One region of the Streptomyces sp. NPDC096012 genome, then DNA from elsewhere that is predicted to be linked to it. Evidence: riboswitches for the same ligand, from Rfam matches in the RefSeq annotation. Region 1 holds a riboswitch; the other holds the start of a gene.
What was found. A riboswitch is a leader RNA that binds a small molecule or an ion and turns the genes downstream of it on or off. The one in region 1 is predicted to bind glycine.
Positions count from the first base shown of each region.

Region 1 (3,399 bases):
ATGATCACCTTGGGGCGGTGCTCCTTGGCGAGCTTCTCGACCTCGGCCATGTCGACCAGGCCGGTCGCGGCGTCCACGTGGTAGGCGACCACGTCGAACTGCTTGCCGGAGAAGTTCAGCCGCATCCCGTGGGTCAGGTGGCCGCCGTGCGCCAGGTCCAGGCCGAGGATGGTGTCCCCGGGCTGGGCCAGCGCGAACAGGGCCGCCTGGTTCGCGGAGGCGCCGGAGTGGGGCTGCACGTTGGCGTACTCGGCGCCGAACAGCTCCTTGATCCGGTCGATGGCGATCTGCTCGGCGACGTCGACGTGCTCGCAGCCGCCGTAGTAGCGGCGGCCCGGGTAGCCCTCGGCGTACTTGTTGGTGAGGACCGAACCCTGCGCCTCCATCACCGCGAGCGGCGCGAAGTTCTCGGAGGCGATCATCTCCAGCGTCGACTGCTGGCGGTGCAGCTCGGCGTCGACCGCGGCGGCGATCTCCGGGTCGAGTTCGTGCAGGGGCGTGTTCAGGACAGTCATGGGGCTACGACTCCTCAGCCGGCGGTGTGGGCGGCGTACTCGTCGGCGGAGAGCAGGTCTTCCGGCTCGCCGCTGACACGCACCTTGAACAGCCAGCCGCCCTCGAAGGGGGCGGAGTTCACCAGCGACGGGTCGTTGACGACGTCCTCGTTGGTCTCGGTGATCTCACCGGATACCGGCGAGTAGAGGTCGGAGACCGACTTCGTCGACTCCAGCTCACCGCAGGTCTCGCCCGCCTCCACGGTGGCGCCGACCTCGGGGAGCTGGGCGTAGACCACGTCGCCGAGCGCGTTGGCCGCGAACTCGGTGATGCCGACCGTCGCGACGCCGTTCTCGGCGACCGACAGCCACTCGTGCTCCTTGCTGTAGCGCAGCTGCTGGGGATTGCTCATGGCCTGAATTCTCCTGTACGCGCGGGAGTGCTGATGAAAGGGGGGACGGATGGAACTGCTCGTGAGCAGGGGACATGTGCGCAGGGTCACACCGTCGGGACGCCGCGCGCCCAGTGTCTACTTCCGGCGCTTGTAGAACGGCAGCGCCACGACCTCGTACGGCTCGTGGCTGCCCCGGATGTCCACGCCGACGCCCTCGGCGCCCGGCGCGGAGTGCGCCGCGTCGACGTAGGCCATGGCGATCGGCCTGCCCAGGGTGGGCGAGGGGGCGCCGGAGGTGACCTCGCCGATCACCTTCCCGCCCGCGACGACGGGGTACCCGGCGCGCGGCACCCGGCGGCCCTCGGCGATCAGGCCGACGAGCACCCGCGGCGGGTTCTCCTGGGCCCGGGAGGCGGCCTCGGTGAGCGCCTCGCGGCCCACGAAGTCGCCCTCCTTCTCGAACTTGACCACCCGGCCGAGCCCGGCGTCGAAGGGGGTCAGCTCCGTGGTCAGCTCGTGCCCGTACAGCGGCATGCCCGCCTCCAGGCGCAGGGTGTCCCGGCAGGAAAGGCCGCACGGGATCAGCCCGACGCCCTCGCCCGCCCCGGTCAGCGCCTGCCACAGCGCCACGGCGTGCTCGGGCTTCACGAACAGCTCGAAGCCGTCCTCACCGGTGTAGCCGGTGCGGGCGATCAGCGCCGGGACGCCGGCGACGGTGCCGGGCAGCCCGGCGTAGTACTTCAGGTTGTCCAGGTCCGCGTCCGTGAGGGACTTCAGGATGCCCGGGGACTCGGGACCCTGGACGGCGATCAGCGCGTAGGCGTCGCGGTCGTCGCGGACCTCGGCGTCGAAGCCGGCGGCGCGCTCGGTCAGCGCGTCCAGCACCACCTGGGCGTTGGAGGCGTTGGCCACGACCATGTACTCGGTCTCGGCGAGCCGGTAGACGATCAGGTCGTCCAGGATGCCGCCGTCGGCCTGGCAGATCATGGTGTAGCGGGCGCGCCCGACGCCGACGGAGGCGATGTTGCCGACCAGGGCGAAGTTCAGCAGGGCGGCCGCATCGGCACCGGTGACGGTGATCTCCCCCATGTGGGAGAGGTCGAACAGGCCGGCCCTGGTCCGCACCGCGAGGTGCTCGTCGCGCTCGGAGCCGTAGCGCAGGGGCATGTCCCAGCCGGCGAAGTCGGTCATCGTCGCACCGAGAGAGCGATGCAGCGCGTCCAGCGCGGTACGACGGGGTTCGGTACTGCTCATCGGTCGGTCGTCTCCCAGGGCAGACATGAGGGCGAGGAACGTCCTCCCCATCTGTCATCGGAACCTGAGAGGTTCGCCTCGACCGCCACGGGGGCGGTCACGGCTTGCACCTTGGGTGGAACCACTGCGGCAGCGGCTCGCTTTTCAGATGTGCCTCGCCCGCGCGGTAACGGGGCCTGAGAGATTCAAGGGAGGGACTTGCTCCTTCGGCGCCCCAGGAAGCTGGGGACTCTCCCGCGCGGATTCAAGCGGCCGGTATGCAGTTGGCGGCCACATCATTGCACGCCGCACCCCCGCCCGTCAGGGCCCGCATCCGTAACCGACCTGTGGCAGTACGCGCACGAAACGGCGGACCGTCGTCCATTACCTTCTCTTTACGAACAGCGGGCATGGGGACGACCGAGCCCACAGGGGAGGACGATCACGGTGAACAGGACCACGGCGTACGTCACCGCAGCAGCCACCACGACCGGTGTCGCGGTGCCGCAGCAGCCCTCCGCCACCGCCCGCGGGCGCCGCGCGCGCAGGCCCGTCCGGGTCGTCCGCGACCTGCGCGACCGGGACGGCCGGAGCCCCGGGGCCCTGGTCTTCGGCCCCCGGGACGTCGTGGTGGTCACCGGCCTGCCCGGCAGCGGCAAGTCCACGCTGATGCGGCGCGCGGTCCACGGCCGCCGCATCGACTCCCACGACGCCCGCGAGCGCTTCGCGGACCGCCTGCCCCGCGCCCTTCCCTACGCGCTCTACCGCCCCCTGGTGCGCCTCGCCCACTACACCGGCCTGCGCCGCGCGCTGCGCGCCGAGGGGGGCGTCGCCGTGCACGACTGCGGCACCCAGGCCTGGGTGCGCGCCTGGCTCGCCCGCGAGGCCCGCCGTCGCGGCGGCACCCTGCACCTGCTGCTGCTCGACGTGGCCCCCGAGACCGCCCGGGACGGTCAGCGCGAGCGCGGCCGGGGCGTCTCCCGGTACGCCTTCGGCCGCCACCGGCGTACGACCGCACGGCTGCTCGGCGCGATCGAGCGCGGCGAACTGCCCGCGGGCTGCGGTTCGGCGGTGGTGCTGGACCGGGCCGCGGCGGACAACCTGCACCGCATCGATTTCTCCGGCTGAGCGGATCCCCGGCCGGGCGGATCCCCGGCTGGGTGAGTCCGCGGTCGGGTGGATCCCGGTGGGAGGGACAACCCCCGTACCGGGCGGTTCCCCGGCCGGAGGGATCGCCCGCCAGGCCCGCGGGCGCGGGCACCGTCCGCCGCCCGTTA
Region 1 is NZ_JBEOTD010000054.1:33,786-37,184, reverse strand. Features, by position in the region: gene glyA (serine hydroxymethyltransferase) at 1-515, opposite strand, end outside; gene gcvH (glycine cleavage system protein GcvH) at 530-907, opposite strand; gene gcvT (glycine cleavage system aminomethyltransferase GcvT) at 1,025-2,143, opposite strand; glycine riboswitch at 2,185-2,297, opposite strand; glycine riboswitch at 2,298-2,390, opposite strand; gene ABVB68_RS33715 (AAA family ATPase) at 2,570-3,250, shown strand.

Region 2 (3,399 bases), on a different contig from region 1:
CTGGCCGAGGCGGGCGAGGACGAGCTGGTCCGGCTGCTCGGCAAGGCGCACGGGCACGCTCTGCACGCGATGGCGCTGGCGCGCGACGAGCGGCCCGTGGTGGCCGAGCGCGAGGCCAAGTCGGTGTCGGTCGAGGACACCTACGACGTGGACATCCACGACCGGCTGCGGGTCGGTCTGGAGGTGCGGCGGCTCGCCGACCGCTGCGTACGGCGGCTGCGCGCGGCCGGACTGTCCGGGCGGACCATCGTGCTGAAGGTGCGACGGTACGACTTCTCGACCCTCACCCGCTCGGAGACGCTCAGGGGGCCCTCGGACGACCCCGCGGTCATCAGGGAGGCGGCGGGGCGGCTGCTGGACTCCGTGGACACCACGGGCGGGGTACGGCTGCTCGGTGTGGGTGTCACCGGGCTGGCCGACTACACCCAGGAGGACCTGTTCGCCCAGGCGGCGGGTGAGCGGGCGGCGGAGGGCCTCGCCGAGGACGGCGTACCGGCGGCCGTGGTGGAACAGCCGGAGCCCACCGAGCGGCAGTGGCGTGCCGGGCAGGACGTGCGGCACGCCGAGTGGGGCCATGGATGGGTGCAGGGCAGTGGTCTGGGCCGGGTCACCGTGCGCTTCGAGACGCCGCAGTCGGAGCGCGGGCGGGTGCGGACGTTCCGGGTGGACGACGCGGCGCTGGAGCCGGCGGAGCCGTTGCCCTTGGTGGCGGCGCCCGCCTCCACGGACGCGCCGGCCCCTCTGGGCCGGCCCGACGGCGACCGGCCCGGGACTCCGCCCCGGACCCCGCGCGAACAGGCCCCTGGACAGGACCGGACTCCTCAGGCGTCCGAACAGGACCGAACCCCTGAGCTGGATCGGGTCCCTGAACACGGCCAGACCCCTGAACACGGCCAGACCCCTGAGCAGGACCGGACCCCTGAACACGGCCAGACCCCTGAGCTGGATCGGGCCCCCGAACACGCCCAGACCCCTGAGCTGGATCAGGCCGGACAGGGGCGGGCCCCCGGACAGGGCCAGGCGCCCGGGCCGGGGCGCGCTCCCGGACGGGGCCGGGCCCCTGATCGGGGAGAAGTGCAGTTGCCGGGCGGTCAGGTCTCTTCCGTGCCGGCCAGTCTGCCGAAGTCGTGATCCGGGAGCGGGGAGGAGGAGGCGATGTCGAGGCCGTAGTGGTGGTAGAGCTGCAGTTCCTGCTCGGGGGAGAGGTGGCGGCCCACGCCGAAGTCGGGGGCGTCCTTGATGAGGGCGCGTTCGAAGGGGACCCGCAGGATGCCGTCGATCAGTTCGCTCGGCTCCAGCGGGACGAAGGCGTCCCTGGAGAACAGGCCGGTGCGTATGGCGGCCCACTCGGGCACGCCGGTCGCGTCGTCGAGGTACACCTCGTCGATGGTGCCGATCTTGGTGCCATTGCGGTCGAACGCCTTGCGGCCGATCAGGTTGCGCGGATCGATGTCGGTCTGCACGGTCCCTCTCCCTCCACGTGGTCGCAACTCATCCGTAAGCACTACAAAAGAGCACATTCCAGGAGGCGGCCACTCGAAGGCTCGGGCGTTGACCCCGCTGGTAGGCTGACAGCGGCTGCTGACCCCGTGCGGGAGAGTCCTCCGACCACCTCGGAGGCGCCGAAGGAGCAACTCCTCCCCGGAATCTCTCAGGCTCACGTACCGCACGGACGAGGTCACTCTGGAAAGCAGAGCGGGTGTCGCTTCCGCTCTCACCGACGGGGAAAGCCGGGGCCCACGGGCACCGGTGAAGCTCTCAGGTTGAGATGACAGAGGGGGAGGCCGTCGGGGTACCCGCATCGTGGTGCCCCCCGAAGGTCGTCAGACCAGGAGGCCTCCGCAATGACCGCCCATCGCATTCCGCTCTCCGAACTCGAACAGGGCATCCCCTTCGAGCAGCGTCACATCGGGCCGGACCAGGAGGCGCGGGCGAAGATGCTCGCGCACGTCGGCTACGGCTCCCTCGACGAGCTGACCGCCGCCGCGGTCCCCGACGTGATCAAGAACGCCGACGCCCTGGACCTGCCGGGCGCCCGCACCGAGGCCGAGGTGCTGGCCGAGCTGCGCTCGCTCGCCGACCGGAACCAGGTCCTGGGCTCCATGATCGGGCTCGGCTACCACGGCACCTTCACGCCGCCCGTCATCCTGCGGAACGTCATGGAGAACCCGGCCTGGTACACGGCCTACACGCCGTACCAGCCGGAGATCTCCCAGGGGCGGCTCGAGGCCCTGCTGAACTTCCAGACCGTGGTCGCCGAGCTGACCGGGCTGCCCACCTCCGGCGCCTCCCTGCTCGACGAGGGCACCGCCGCCGCCGAGGCCATGGCGTTGTCCCGGCGCATGGGCAAGAACAAGAAGGGGCTGTTCCTGGTCGACGCGGACGCGCTGCCGCAGACCATCGCCGTCATCCAGACCCGCGCCGAGCCGACCGGCGTCGAGGTCGTCGTCGCCGACCTCGGCGAGGGCATCCCGGCCGAGGTCGCCGAGCGCGAGATCAACGGCGTGCTGATCCAGTACCCGGGCGCCTCCGGTGCCGTACGCGACATCAAGCCGGTCATCGACCGGGCGCACGAGCTGGGCGCGGTCGTCACCGTGGCCGCCGATCTCCTCGCGCTGACCCTGCTGGCCTCCCCGGGCGAGCTGGGCGCGGACATCGCCGTCGGCACCACCCAGCGCTTCGGCGTGCCGATGGGCTTCGGCGGACCGCACGCGGGCTACATGGCGGTGCAGGAGAAGTTCGCGCGCAGCCTGCCCGGGCGGCTCGTGGGCGTCTCGGTCGACGCCGACGGCAACAGGGCGTACCGCCTGGCGCTGCAGACGCGTGAGCAGCACATCCGCCGCGAGAAGGCGACCAGCAACATCTGCACCGCGCAGGTGCTGCTCGCCGTGATGGCCGGGATGTACGCCGTCTACCACGGCCCGGAAGGCCTGCGGACCATCGCGCGGCGCACCCACCGCTACGCCACGATCCTCGCCGGGGGCCTCGGGGCCGGCGGTGTGGAGATCGTCCACGGCTCCTACTTCGACACCGTCACCGCCCGCGTGCCCGGCAGGGCCGCCGAGGTGGTCGCCGCCGCCCGCGACAACGGCGTCAACCTCCGTCAGGTCGACGCCGACCTGGTCTCCATGGCCTGCGACGAGACCACCGGCCGGGCCCAGCTGGAGGCCGTCTTCGCCGCCTTCGGTGTCACCGGCGACATCGAGGCGCTGGACGCCACGGCCGCGGACACCCTGCCCGAGACGCTGCTGCGCGCCGACGACTACCTGACCCACCCGGTCTTCCACGACCACCGTTCCGAGACCGCGATGCTGCGCTACCTGCGCAAGCTCGCCGACCGCGACTACGCGCTCGACCGCGGCATGATCCCGCTGGGCTCCTGCACCATGAAGCTCAACG
Region 2 is NZ_JBEOTD010000051.1:36,311-39,709, reverse strand. Features, by position in the region: partial or broken gene ABVB68_RS33085 (DNA polymerase IV) at 1-711, shown strand, start outside; gene ABVB68_RS33080 (PRC-barrel domain-containing protein) at 1,092-1,463, opposite strand; glycine riboswitch at 1,583-1,677, shown strand; gene gcvP (aminomethyl-transferring glycine dehydrogenase) at 1,845-3,399, shown strand, end outside.
Region 2: it holds a riboswitch for glycine, as region 1 does, so the genes downstream of both, gcvP (aminomethyl-transferring glycine dehydrogenase) here and gcvT (glycine cleavage system aminomethyltransferase GcvT) in region 1, are expected to answer to the same signal.